One region of the Clostridium sp. USBA 49 genome, then DNA from elsewhere that is predicted to be linked to it. Evidence: predicted binding sites of a transcription regulator. Region 1 holds the regulator's gene; the other holds the start of a gene.

The links. The regulator Rex, encoded in region 1, represses fermentation and respiration genes when NADH is low (regulators of the CRP and FNR family bind a similar motif). The targets are predictions, from matches to a motif close to ATTGTTAANNNNTTAACAAT.
Region 2: the regulator Rex is predicted to act here: its motif matches at 2,824-2,843, upstream of adhE (bifunctional acetaldehyde-CoA/alcohol dehydrogenase).

Annotation. Positions count from the first base shown of each region.
Region 1 is NZ_FUYD01000004.1:89,200-96,618, reverse strand. Features, by position in the region: gene B5D11_RS05555 (spore germination protein) at 1-711, shown strand, start outside; gene B5D11_RS05550 (Ger(x)C family spore germination protein) at 695-1,804, shown strand; gene B5D11_RS05545 (DUF554 domain-containing protein) at 1,878-2,552, shown strand; gene abc-f (ribosomal protection-like ABC-F family protein) at 2,605-4,518, opposite strand; gene B5D11_RS05535 (redox-sensing transcriptional repressor Rex) at 4,948-5,589, shown strand; gene B5D11_RS05530 (iron-containing alcohol dehydrogenase) at 5,823-6,989, shown strand; gene B5D11_RS05525 (sulfide/dihydroorotate dehydrogenase-like FAD/NAD-binding protein) at 7,301-7,419, shown strand, end outside.
Region 2 is NZ_FUYD01000001.1:208,675-216,093, reverse strand. Features, by position in the region: gene rocF (arginase) at 172-1,071, opposite strand; gene greA (transcription elongation factor GreA) at 1,336-1,803, opposite strand; gene B5D11_RS00950 (hypothetical protein) at 2,011-2,505, shown strand; gene adhE (bifunctional acetaldehyde-CoA/alcohol dehydrogenase) at 3,001-5,625, shown strand; gene B5D11_RS00940 (CBS domain-containing protein) at 5,827-6,249, shown strand; gene B5D11_RS00935 (lactate utilization protein) at 6,268-6,909, shown strand; gene B5D11_RS00930 (3'-5' exonuclease) at 7,076-7,419, shown strand, end outside.

The DNA of each region.
Region 1 (7,419 bases):
GCTATATTGCTTGATGGAACCCCTTTTGTTGCTGTAGCTCCATATTTTTTTATTGAAAATTTTCAAACAGGAGACGATTATTATTCAAATATTTTCTTTTCAAATTTTACAAGAATACTTAGATGGATAGCCTTTTGGCTTGCAACTTTTCTTACAGGATTTTATATTGCAGTTGTAACGCATCATTTTTCTTTAATACCTTATATGTTTACTTTCAGGCTTGCAATTTCAAGAGCAGGAGTACCGTTTCCAACTGTAATAGAAGTTCTTCTTATGAATTTCTTTTTTCAGCTTTCAAGAGAGGCAGGTATTAGACTACCTCAACCTATTGGATTGACTATGAGTTTAGTTGGAGCTCTTATATTAGGTGATGCTACTGTAGGTTCTGGACTTGCATCTCAAACAACACTTATAATAGTAGCAGTAAGTTCTATTTGTTCTTTTTTAGTTCCTAAAGTATATACAGCTATAGCTATTTGGAATCTTGTAATAATATTATTTTCTTCAATTTTAGGACTTCCAGGTTTTTATATAGGTTTTTGTATTTTTGTATCACATCTTGCAGGATTAAATACTTGCGGATATCCTTATTTATTCCCCCTTGGAACACTTAGAAAATATAAACATAAAGATATTATAACTACCAATTATTTAAGAAATATGAGTAATAATATTTTTGATGAAGGTGAAAAAGATGAAAAAAATAGTTAGCTTAATAATTATAATGAGCCTATTTTTTTCTGGTTGTTTTAGTTATAGTGATATAAATAAAATTTTGTTTGTAACTTCAGTTATAATAGATATAGACAAAGATAAAAGACCTATAATTTATGTTGAGGCATTTAAGCCTTTTAGAAGTTCAAGCTCAGGATCTGAAAAAGGGCAGAGAGTATTAATTCAAGGTACTGGAAAAACAGCTTATGAAGCTCTTAGAGATATAAATTTAGCAACAAGCTATAAGCTTAATTATACTCAAAATAAAATAGTTATGTTTACAATTAGGGCAGCAAAAGAAGGTATAGATAATTGGATTGATATTTTTGATAGAAATCAAGAGTTTATAATAAGACCATATTTAGTAATGACAGAAGAAAGTCCTGAAAATTTATTGAATTTAGGTGTTTCAGAAGAAGAATATTTAGGCATTCTTTTAAAAGATCTTATTAGTAATGAAGGAGCTTCTACTAGATCTGTAAGACTTTCTCTTAACGACTATTTAAATTTGAGACTTATTGGGAGTAAAACAGAAGTTGTTACTCTTATTGGAATAAAAAAAGATCAATTAGATCAAAGAATGGAGATATTAGGTGGAGCAATAATTAAAAATGACAAATTTGAAACAGTTCTTCCTAGAGTAGATGGTGAAGGCTATAATTTTTTAATGAATACTTTAAAAACAGGAAGCCTTGAGGTAAGTAATCCTAATAATAAGGATAAATTTATATCCCTTAATATATTAAAAAATAATACTAAAACCTACATAGAATATGATGGGAAAAGAGTAAAATTAATAAAAGATATAGAAGTAAAAACTAATATAGAAGAAATTCAAAAGAATGCATTTTTAAATGATAAAACTATAATTGAACTTAAGAAAAAATCTGAAGATAATATAAAAAAAGCTTGTATGAGAGTGTTTAAAAAATATAAAGATGAAAATTTAGATATATTTCAAGTACAAGAAATGTTTGAAAGAAAGTATCCTAAAGTAAAAATTGATAATGTTATAGGTATTACAGAACTTGAAATTATAGTTAACGAAAATCTTGAAGGTTCACCAGATACTCAAGATTTTTGGAATTAATTTTATAAATATGTATTTAAAAATAATGATATGCAAGTTATAATAATAGTTAATTGTGAAAGGAGGCATAAATTTGTTAGGGACAGTAGTTAACACATTAGCTATTATTATAGGGAGTTTAATAGGCTTTTTATTAAAAGGGGGAATACCTAAAAAAATTAATGAGAGTATAATGAAAGCTTTAGCTTTATGTGTTTTAGTAATTGGAATTAATGGAGCAATTAAGTCTAAAAACATGATTTTAATAATATGTTCATTAATCTTAGGTACACTTATTGGAGAATTTATAGATATAGATAAAGCTCTTAAAAATTTAGGAGATAATATAGAAGCTAAATTTAAAGGAAAAGGGGGAAAGATTTCAGAAGGATTTGTAACTGCAAGCTTGGTGTTTTGTGTAGGTGCTATGTCTATAGTTGGTTCATTAAATAGTGGACTTAAAGGAGATTATAGTATTCTTTTTACAAAGGCTATATTAGATGGAATATCATCAATAATGTTTACATCTACTTTAGGAATAGGAGTAGTTTTTTCAGCAATTACTGTATTTATATATCAAGGGATTATAACTTTAACAGCATCTTTTCTTCAAGGGTGGCTTCTAGAGTACATTATAGTAGAAGTTTCCGCAGTAGGAAGTATTTTAATTATGGGTCTTGGACTTAATATGCTTGGAACATATAAGATAAAGGTAGCAAACATGCTCCCAGCTATATTTATACCTCTATTATATTATATAATTTTTTAAAAATAAAAGGCCTTTGTAAAATATAAAATAGTTTACAAAGGCCTTTCTAAACTTATATTAATTCTTCCCATTTTGAATAAAGTATTTTTAACGAATTTTCTATAGAAAGTATTTCCTTATTTATTTCTTCACTTTTTTTAGGATTAGAATATACTTCTTCAAGACAAAGTTTTTCTTGAAGCTTTAAAAGTTTATTTTCATTATTTTCAATAGAAATTTCAATTTCTTTTATTTTAAGCTGCTTTTCTTTAAGCTTTTTTTCTAGTTCTCTTTTCTTTTTCCTCTCTTCTTGAATTTGAGTTTTAGTTTTTCCTTCATTAATAGATTCTTCTTCATATCTTAATGGATTTTTCTTTTTCTCTATAAAATAGTTATAATTACCAAGATATTCTTTAATACCATCTTCCTTAAGTTCATATATTTTATTCACAACTTTATTTAAGAAATATCTGTCATGAGATATTACAAGAACTGTTCCATCATAATTTAAAATAGCATCCTCTAAAGCTTCACGCGATATTATATCAAGATGATTTGTAGGTTCATCTAAAAGAAGAAAATTTGATTTTGAAAGCATAAGCTTTAAAAGATTTATTCTACATTTTTCTCCGCCGCTTAAAGTAGAGATTGTTTTAAATACATCATCTCCAGTAAATAAAAAAGCAGCTAAAGCATTTCTAATTTGTGTTGTAGTCATTTCTGGAAATTCATCCCATACTTCATCTAAAATAGATTTTTCTTCATGTAAATCTGATTGTTCCTGATCGTAATAACCTATATTTACATTTTTACCAAGAACTTTTACACCATTATCTTGTGAAACTTTATCCATTATTATTTTAAAAAGAGTAGTTTTTCCACGACCGTTTTCACCAATAAGAGCTGTCTTTTCTCCTCTTTTTATATCCATATTTAAATTATAAAAAAGTTTTTTATCACCATAACTTTTGCTCAAATTTTCAATATGAAGAACATCATTACCAGATTTAATCTGAGTTTCAAATTTAATTTTAGAGGCTTTTAAAATAGCATCAGGAGGAGCTATTTTTTCCATTTTTTCTAAAGCTTTTTCTCTGCTTTCAGCCGCTTTTATGCTTTTTTCTCTGTTGAATGAACGATATTTTTCTATTATTTCTTCTTGCCTTTTAATTTCAGCTTGCTGCAGAGAATATGCCTTTAACTGAATTTCATAATTTTTCTTTTTCTGTTCTACAAAGAAAGTATAATTACCATTATAAGTATTTATATGTCCATTTATCATTTCCAGAGTTTTTGTAGTTATAGAGTCTAAGAAAAATCTATCATGAGATATTATTATAATTGTACCTTTATAAGATTTTAGATATTCTTCTAGCCATTCAATAGCATCTAAATCAAGATGATTAGTAGGTTCATCAAGAAAAAGTATATCAGGACTCTCAAGAAGAAGTTTGCAAAGAGCAACTCTTGTCTTTTGACCTCCACTTAATATATTTATGTTTTTATTAAAATCTTCTTCATTAAACCCCAAACCTTTTAATATTTTGCTAATTTCTCCCTTATATGTGTAACCTCCACGATTATTATAAATATCAGATAATGTTGTATATTGTTCTATTATTTTTTTATGATATTCTTCTTTAGACCTATCGTAAGGTTCATTTAGTTTTATCTCAAGTTCTTTAATTCTATTTTCCAATTCTATCAAATCTTTAAATACTTTTAATAATTCTTCATATATAGTATTGTTATTTTCAAGAGAAAGGTGTTGAGAAAGGTAGCCAATTTTTTTATTTTTATCTATAAAAATTTCTCCGCTATCTGCTTCAAGTTCACCTGCTAAAATTTTAAAAAGAGTAGTTTTACCTGCACCGTTAGCTCCTATTAAACCTACTTTTTCTCCTTCATTTATATTAAAAGTAACTTTATCTATAATTACATTTATACCATAACTTTTATGAATATCTTTACAACTTAAAACTATCATTTTTTCACCTTCCTAAAATGTTTTGTTAAATTTAATGTTATATTTTGTTTCTAAAAAATATATTTTCATAAAATTTAAAGGCTTTGATATTTATATCTTTAAAAAATAAGTATAATATTAAATGATAAAATACTTGATTTGTGAAACCAAGCATTAATAAATATTAAAAATGAATTTGAATATTGTGATAATGTAAAAGAATATAATCAAAATGTATTTTAAATATATTTTATATTTAAAAATAATATTTAATAACAAATTTGTATGTATACATAATATACATAATTTATATTCTACTATGAATGTAAATTTTTTTGTAGTATTAATTATAACAAAGATGTTTTAAACTTTAGAAATATGTTAAAATATTGACAGTAAATATAATTTAAGTCATACTATTAATGTATAGATAAAAAGAGAGGTGCGGTTATGGAAAAGAAAAAAAGCAATATATCAATGGCAGTTATTAAAAGGTTGCCAAAATATCATAGATATTTGCAAGAATTGATGAAAAATGATGTTGATAGAATATCATCTAAAGAACTTGGTGAAAAAATAGGATTTACAGCGTCCCAAATAAGACAAGATCTAAATTGTTTTGGAGATTTTGGCCAGCAGGGATATGGATATAATGTAAAAGATTTATATAATGAAATAAGTGATATATTAGGACTTACTAGATCTTACAACACAGTTATTATAGGTGCAGGTAATATAGGTCAAGCTATTGCAAATTATACAAGATTTGAAAAATTAGGATTTTCTTTAAAAGGAATTTTTGATGCAAATCCAAAATTAATAGGTATTAAAATAAGAGACGTAGAAATTGATGATATAGATAATTTACCTGATTTTCTTAAAAATAACAAAATAGATATAGGAATAATATGTGTACCTAAAGCAAGTGCACAAAAAATATGTGATACTCTTGTAGAAGGTGGAGTTAAAGGAATTTGGAATTTTGCACCAACTGATTTAGTAGTTCCAGAAAATGTTGTAGTTGAAAATGTTCATTTAAGCGAACATCTTATGACTCTTACTTATTTATTAAAAGATAAAAGTGATAAATAATTGTTAATATAATGTCATTTAATTAATTGTTTAAAACCAATATTTGTATAATTTAATAAATCAAAAGCCATATATATATAAAAAGATTTTTTCTAATTTTATCTATGGCTTTTGATTTTTTTATACTTTTAACAAATATTTCATAAATAGTACTTTTATAAGAAAGTAAAATGTGTTAGAATAAAATTGTTAAAAAAATATCAATCAAATATAAAAAACAGGAGGAATGCTAGATGAATAGATTTACTTTACCAAGAGATATTTATTTTGGGAAAAATTCTCTAGAAGCTTTAAAAACATTAAAAGGTAAAAAGGCAGTTGTAGTTACCGGCGGAAGTTCTATGAGAAAATTTGGTTTTTTAGATAAAACCATATCTTATTTAAAAGAAGGTGGATTTGAAATTAAACTTATAGAGGGAGTTGAACCTGATCCGTCTGTTGAAACAGTTATGAAAGGTGCAAAGATTATGAGAGAATTTGAGCCTGATTGGATAGTAGCAATAGGTGGAGGTTCTCCAATAGATGCAGCTAAAGCTATGTGGATATTTTATGAATATCCAGATTTTACTTTTGAACAAGCAGTAGTTCCTTTTGGAATTCCAGAATTAAGACAAAAAGCAAAATTTGCTGCTATACCATCTACAAGTGGTACAGCAACAGAAGTTACAGCTTTTTCAGTTATAACCGATTATAAAACTGAAATAAAATATCCGTTGGCTGATTTTAATTTAACCCCAGATGTAGCTATAGTAGATCCATCTTTGGCAGAAACAATGCCAGCAAAGCTTACAGCACATACTGGAATGGACGCATTAACTCATGCTATTGAAGCTTATGTTGCTTCATTAAAATCTGCCTTTTCAGATCCACTTGCAATGCAGGCTATTACTATGATTAAGGAAAATTTAATAAAATCATTTTATGGTGATAAAAAATCTAGAGAAGAAATGCATATTGCTCAATGCTTAGCTGGTATGGCTTTTTCTAATGCATTACTTGGAATAACTCATAGTATGGCACATAAAAGTGGAGCTGTATTTCATATTCCTCATGGATGTGCAAATGCTATATATCTTCCTTATGTTATAGACTTTAATAAAAAAGTTTGTAAAGATAGATATGCACAAATAGCTAAAAATATTGGACTTTCTGGTAACACAGAAGATGAATTAGTAGATTCTTTAACTAATATGATTAGAGAAATGAATAAAGAAATGAGCATTCCTCAAACTTTAAAAGAATATGGAATAAGTGAAAAAGATTTTTATGCAAATGTAGATAGAATAGCTGAAAATGCTGTTAAGGACGCATGTACAGGATCAAATCCAAGAGAAATATCAAATGAAGAAATGAAAGAACTTTTTATTTGTACATTTGAAGGGAAAAAAGTAAATTTTTAAAATAATTTTAATAAAAAGCTCTCTTGCATAGTAATGCTTGAGAGTTTTAATTTTAAAAACTTATATAAATATAATGATATAAAAATTAATAATTATACAAAATTATTAATTTTTATACTTTTTTTATAATTATTAATGAAATATTTTGATAATATGATATAATAATTAATAATTAAATTTTGTTATATATTTAATAGAGTAACTAAATGAAATTTGAGAATTTGTTTATATTATTTATTAAAATTTTTTAAAAATTAAATACTACATTTATTCAAAAAATTTTTTAAAAATTATATACAGGAGGATTAATAATGTACAAAATTGTAAACAAAAGAATATTAGCGCCCAATATATATCTTATGGATGTAGAAGCTGAAAGATTAGCTAAATCTGCTAAACCAGGACAATTTTTAATAGTTAAAATGACCGA
Region 2 (7,419 bases), on a different contig from region 1:
AAAATACTTTTTAAGATAATATTATTATATAATCTCAAAAATCTTTTATAAAAATAAAGGGCTGTAGCAAAATGAAAGATAGTTTGAAGTTACAATGAAATAAATATACTATTAAATAGTTGTTGTTTTAAGAAATTAGAGTATTAGAATATATTTTGCAACAGTCCTTATTTAATTTAAATATTCAAAAGTCCAATCAATTAAATTTATAGCAATATTAGATGTAATATCATTTTTATCTAAAAGAGGATTAAGTTCAACAAAATCCATAGATTTTACGAGATTTGATTTAGCAAACATTTTTAAAAGAGCCTTTGTTTCATCTATAGACATACCATTAGATACTGGAGTACCAGTTCCAGGAACAAATTTTGCATCAATAAAATCTAAATCAAAGCTTAAATGAATTGAAGATATATTCCTGCTTTTAATATCTTTAATAACTTCGTTAACTACATGTTCAATACCATACTCATGAATTCTTTTTGCAGTATATACATGAAGATTTTCTTTTTTTATTAATTCATATTCACCTTTGTCTAGATCTCTTGCACCAATTATAAAAACATTTTCATTTTTTACTTTTGGACCTTTATAATAAACATCAACTAAATCTTTATATCCAAGGCCCATTGCTTTAGCTAAAGACATCCCATGTATATTGCCGCTTTCACTAGTTTCTTGCGTATTTATATCTCCATGAGCATCTATCCAAACAACTGCAGAATTATTATAAGCTCTGCTTGATCCTGCTACACTTCCAAGTCCTAAAGAATGATCTCCTCCAATTACAAAAGGGAAGCTATTACCTTTAATAGAAGAATACACAATATGTGCAAGATTATTGTTAACTTGTATTATTGGATCAAGATATTTCATATTTGGATGAGAAAAAAATTTATTACATTCTTTAACATTAGGAATAAAAAGATTTCCAAAATCAAAAACTCTATGATTATGTCTGCCTATTATTTCTACAACTTTTTTTTCGCGTAATTTATCAGGGCCATATTCTGGTCCATGTTTATCTGCTCCATAAAAAATAGGAACCCCTATTATAGCAACATCCATATTTAATACCACCTTATTATTTTATAAATTTATATTTTTAAAATAAGCTGTAAATTGACTTCTAGTATATAATTTTTTAAAGTATTTAAAAATTTACATTGCATTAATATATAGTGGCCAATTTTTAATAAAAATATTATTATATGAAATCATACTTTTATTATTTGTAATTTAAAAAATAATATTAATATAGATTATATTTATTTTTTATGTTGGATAGTATAAATATAAGAAGATCTTATATTTATTAAAATTTATTATTTATTACTTAGTTTCAATTTTTTCAATTTTTATAGTATATTCTCCTTCAGGAGAGTTTACTTTTAAAATTTCACCAACTTTATGTTTATATAAAACTTTTCCAAGAGGAGATTCTATACTTATCATATTGTTAAGAGGATCTGCTTCTACTGTTGTTACTATTTTAAATTCTTCTATTTCATCCTCCTTAAGAAATTTTACAGTTACTTTTTTACCTATACCAACTTCATCTTCTAAAGTATCATCTGATATAATTACAGCTGTTTTAATCATTCTTTCAAGATAACGAATTCTGCTTTCATTTCTTGCTCTGTCTCTTTTGGCTGCCTTGTATTCAAAATTTTCGCTTAAATCTCCTTGAGCTCTTGCTTCTTTAAGATCTTCATTTATTTTTTTTCTTACAACAACTTTTCTATATTCAATCTCTTCTTTAAGTTTATTTATAGCATCTAAAGTAAGTTTATTATGCAAAATAATCCCTCTTTCTTTTAAATTATAAAAATACTTATTATTTATTTTACATCATAGTAACATAATAAGTGAAAAATTTCCATATATAACAAAGTGCTATTACATTAAATCTATTTGGTAAATTTATATTAAAAAATTTTTTAATTTTTGCTATAATTGTATAAGTTATTATTTTATATAAATTTTTATGTTTAAGGAGAAAATCAAATGAAGATAGTGTATTTTAAAGTTAATATGAGTTTTGCATATACACATGCTCAGCTTATAAAAGGTGGGTGGAACGTAGAAGAAAAAGATAAATTTTATTATAAATTAAAAGGGAAGTTTAAGTATAATTATGTAATAAAAAGTTTTGGGAAAATAAAAGTTAGTGAAATTTATGGTATGGTAGAAGGCTGTGAAAAATTAAATTATGAAACAATTTCTGAATTTGATTTTGAAGAGAGCTGGCTTAAGCTTTGGAATAAAAGTTTTACACCAGACTCTGTAGAAATTATAATAAAAGAAAATATATTTGAAAAATTAATAGATATAGGATTTAAACCAGCAGTGTTTGGAGTAATTGAATATGTTAATAATGGTGAAAATTTAAGTTATTATTATCCTTCACCAGAAAATGAAAATTTTTATAAACTTGTAGATGATAACCCAGGCGATGTAATAAAATTTCCAATTAAATTAAAAAATTTTAATATTTTTTAATTTACAGACAAATAATTTATTTGTTAAAAATAAATTCAAATAAGAAATTTTTCTAATTAATATATGCAAAAAAAAACAGCTTAAATCGCTAAAATATAGCTGTTTTTTTGCTATTTATAGGTATGTTTTAGTTATTTAAATATTAAATTCAGAAAATGATTGTTAAAAAAAACACAATAATTAAAATGAAAAATCAAACAAAAACATATAACGTTTTCATAAAAATGATAATATATTAAAGAATAATACAATAAAAACTTTATATTTTTTTTTATTAATTCTATTGCTTTTTTATTAAAATAAATATATAATGTGAATGTAGTTAAAACTTTAACAAATTATATTGTAAATCATATATAGGATTTCTTTATGACAACTTGACTTATTAAAAATTTTAAATTGCAAAATTTAAAATTTTTAATAAATAAAATAAGTTAAGTTTAATATAGAAGCCTATAAAAAATAAATTAATTTAAATAAAAAGGAGGCTGTACTATGAAAGTTACTAATATGGAAGAACTAAAAATAAAAATTCAAGAAATTAAAGAAGCACAAAGAAAATTTGCAAATTATACACAAGAACAAGTAGATGAAATTTTTAGACAAGCAGCTATGGCAGCTAATAATGCAAGAATATATTTAGCCAAGATGGCAGTTGAAGAGACTGGTATGGGTATAGTCGAGGATAAGGTTATAAAAAACCATTTTGCATCCGAATATATATATAATCAATATAAAGATGAAAAGACTTGTGGAGTTATAGAAAAAGATGAATCATTTGGTATAGTAAAAGTAGCAGAACCTATAGGAGTTATTGCAGCTATAGTTCCAACTACAAATCCAACATCAACAGCAATATTTAAAGCTCTAATTGCTTTAAAAACAAGAAATGGAATAATATTTTCACCACATCCAAGAGCAAAAAAATCTACAATAGAAGCTGCTAAAATAGTTTTAGAAGCTGCTGTTAAAGCTGGAGCTCCAGAAGGAATTATAGGATGGATTGATGAACCAACAGTACAGCTTTCTCAAATGGTTATGAGTGAGGCAGATATAATACTTGCAACTGGCGGTCCAGGAATGGTTAAAGCTGCATATTCTTCAGGTAAACCTGCTATAGGAGTTGGAGCTGGTAACACTCCAGCAATTATAGATGAAACAGCACACATAAAGATGGCTGTAAGTTCTATACTTCTTTCAAAAACTTTTGATAATGGTGTTATATGTGCATCAGAACAAACAGTTATAGTAATGGATGAGGTTTATGATGAAGTTAAAGAAGAATTTATTGAAAGAGGAGCTTACTTCTTACAAGGAGAAGAACTGGATAAGGTAAGAAAAACTATATTCAAAAATGGAGCTTTAAATTCAGAAATAGTTGGACAACCTGCAACAAAAATAGCTGAACTTGCTGGAGTTAATGTTCCTGAAAATACTAAAGTTCTTATAGGAGAGGTTGAATCAGTAGAACTTGATGAGCCATTCTCACGCGAAAAGTTATCTCCAGTTCTTGGAATGTATAGAGTTTATAGCTTTGATGAAGCATTACAAAAGGCTGCAAGACTTATAGAACTTGGAGGATTTGGGCATACATCAGTTTTATATACAGATCAAGTTAAATGCAAAGACAGAATTGCTAAATTTGGTTCTGTAATGAAAACTGGTAGAACTATAATAAATATGCCTTCATCACAAGGTGCTATAGGAGATATATATAACTTTAAGTTAGCTCCATCTCTAACTCTTGGCTGCGGAAGCTGGGGAGGTAACTCTGTATCAGAAAATGTAGGAGTTAAACACTTATTAAATATTAAGAGTGTAGCTGAGAGGAGAGAAAATATGCTTTGGTTTAGAGTTCCTGAAAAAGTTTATTTTAAATATGGATGCCTTCCTGTAGCATTAAAAGAATTAAAAGATATGGGTAAGAAAAAGGCATTTATAGTAACAGATAAAGTTCTTTATGAATTAGGATTTGTAGATATAGTTACAAAAGTTCTTGAAGAAAATGGTATAGACTTTAAGATATTCTCTGATGTTGCACCAGATCCAACATTAGGAACTGCAAGAAAAGGTGCTGAAGAAATGAAGAGCTTTAAGCCAGATACAATAATAGCATTAGGCGGAGGCTCACCAATGGATGCAGCAAAAATAATGTGGGTATTATATGAACATCCAGAAGTAAGATTTGAAGATTTAGCAATGAGATTTATGGACATAAGAAAGAGAGTATATACATTCCCTAAAATGGGAGAAAAAGCTACAATGGTTGCTATTCCAACTTCAGCAGGAACAGGATCAGAAGTAACACCATTTGCAGTTATAACAGATGAAACAACAGGAGTAAAGTATCCATTAGCAGATTATGAATTAACACCAGATATGGCAATAGTAGATGCAGAACTTATGATGAAGATGCCAAAAGGATTAACAGCAGCATCAGGAATAGATGCTTTAACACATGCTATAGAAGCATATGTATCAGTGCTTGCGTCAGAGTATACAAATGGCCTTGCATTAGAAGCTATAAGATTAATATTTAAATATCTTCCACAAGCTTATAATGAAGGAACTACAAATGTAAAAGCAAGAGAAAAAATGGCACACGCATCAACAATGGCAGGAATGGCTTTTGCAAATGCTTTTCTAGGAGTATGTCATTCAATGGCGCATAAACTTGGAGCAATGCATCATATACCACATGGTGTTGCAAATGCTTTATTAATAGATGAAGTTATAAGATTTAATGCAGTAGATAATCCAAGAAAACAAGCTGCATTTCCACAATATAAATATCCAAATGCAAAGTGGAGATATGCTCAAATAGCAGATTATTTAAGACTTGGTGGAAATACTGAAGATGAAAAAATAGAAAGATTAATTGCAGCAATAGATGAATTAAAAGATAAAGTGAATATACCTAAAACAATTAAGGACGCTGGAGTTTCAGAAAGAAATTTCTATGCTACTTTAGATGAGATGTCAGAACAAGCTTTTGACGATCAATGTACTGGAGCAAATCCAAGATATCCTTTAATAAGTGAAATAAAACAAATGTATATAAATGCTTTTGAAGGTACTTTAGGGGAAAAAGATAAGTGTGAAGAAGATTTAAATCAGTAAATAAATTAATACATTCTTATAAATATTTTTTATTTTAATAAATAAAGGACAGTCTTAATTTAAGGTACTGTCCTTGAATTTTGTATAAAGTATTTGTTAATTTTTTGTATAATATTACAAAAACGATTATAAATATGTTAAAATAAAACTGTAACTGTAAATGGTTTCTAAAATTTTAAGGTATAGGAGAAGGAACATAATATGAATATAGCATTTTTTCTTACGCCTAAAAAAGATGTTATCTATGAAAATTTAAATTCTACAATGAGACAAGTTATAGAAAGAATGGAATATCATAGATATACAGCAATTCCTATTATTGATGATAAAGGAAGATATGTAGGCACTCTTACTGAAGGTGATTTACTTTGGAAACTTAAAAATACTCCAGAACTTAGTATTAAAGATACAAGTAGTATTAAAGTTTCTGATATAGAAAGAAGAGTTATTAATAAGCCTGTGTCTATAAATGCTGATATGGAGAGTTTGATTAATTTAGTAATAAATCAAAACTTTGTACCTGTTATAGATGATAATGGTATTTTTATTGGAATTATAAAAAGAAGTGATATTATAAATTACTTTTATAAATTTGTAGTAAAATCAAAAATTGCAGAGAAATAGATAGAAAGGAGAGCTTATATGGATAAACATTTAAAATTTGTTGAAGAACAAAGAATAAAAAGAACTATGGAAAATTTAGAGAAAAATAATATGGAAGCTTATTATGTAGAAGATGAAAAAGAAGCTTTAGAAAAAGTTAAAGAATTCATAAAAGAAGGGGATACTGTAGCTGTTGGAGGCTCTCAAACTCTTTTTGAAATTGGAATAATAGATTTTTTAAGGAATGGAAAATTTAATTTTTTAGATAGATACAAAGAAAATTTAAAAGCTGAAGATGTAAAAGATATTTATAGAAAAAGTTTTTTTGCTGATGCTTATTTTGTAAGTTCTAATGCAGTAACAGAAAGTGGAGAGCTTTATAATGTAGACGGTACTGGGAATAGAGTAGCTGCAATGCTTTATGGCCCTGATAAAGTTATTGTTATTGTTGGAGTTAATAAAATTGTTAAAGATTTAAATGAAGCTATAGAAAGGAAAAAAAGAATAGCTGGCCCTGCTAACAATAAAAGATTAAGTACAGAAACACCTTGTACAAAGATAGGAATGTGCGTAGATTGTAAAAATGAAACAAGAATTTGTAATGATTATGTACTTATAAAAAGGCAGAGAAATAAAGGTAGAATTAAAGTTATTATAGTAGGAAAAGAACTAGGATATTAATATAAATAATAAAAGTTATAAAAACATAAATTATAAAAATTGTCTTAAAACTGTCTTATTGACTATTTTAAGACAATTTTTATTAATTTTAAAATTTATTTAATCAGAACCATATTATTTTTGTTATAATATAAAGTATATTATTATAAAAATTGGGGGGAATTTTTTGAACTACGTAATTATAGATTTAGAATTTAATAATTTAGGAGAAATAACTGAGTTCTACCCTAAATTTTATGAAGAGAATGCAGAAGTTTTAGAATATAAATGTCCTAATGAAATAATTGAAATTGGTGCTATTAAATTAGATAGAACTATGAAAGAAATAGATAGATTTAAAACTTACATAAAACCAAGCATTTATAAAATACTTAATCCTAAAATTATAGAAATAACAGGTATTCATGAAGAAAATTTAAAAGATGGTATTCATTTTAAAGAAGCTTTAAAAAAGCTTGGCAAATTTATAGGAGAAAATTCAATTGTGTGTTCTTGGGCCAAAGATGATAT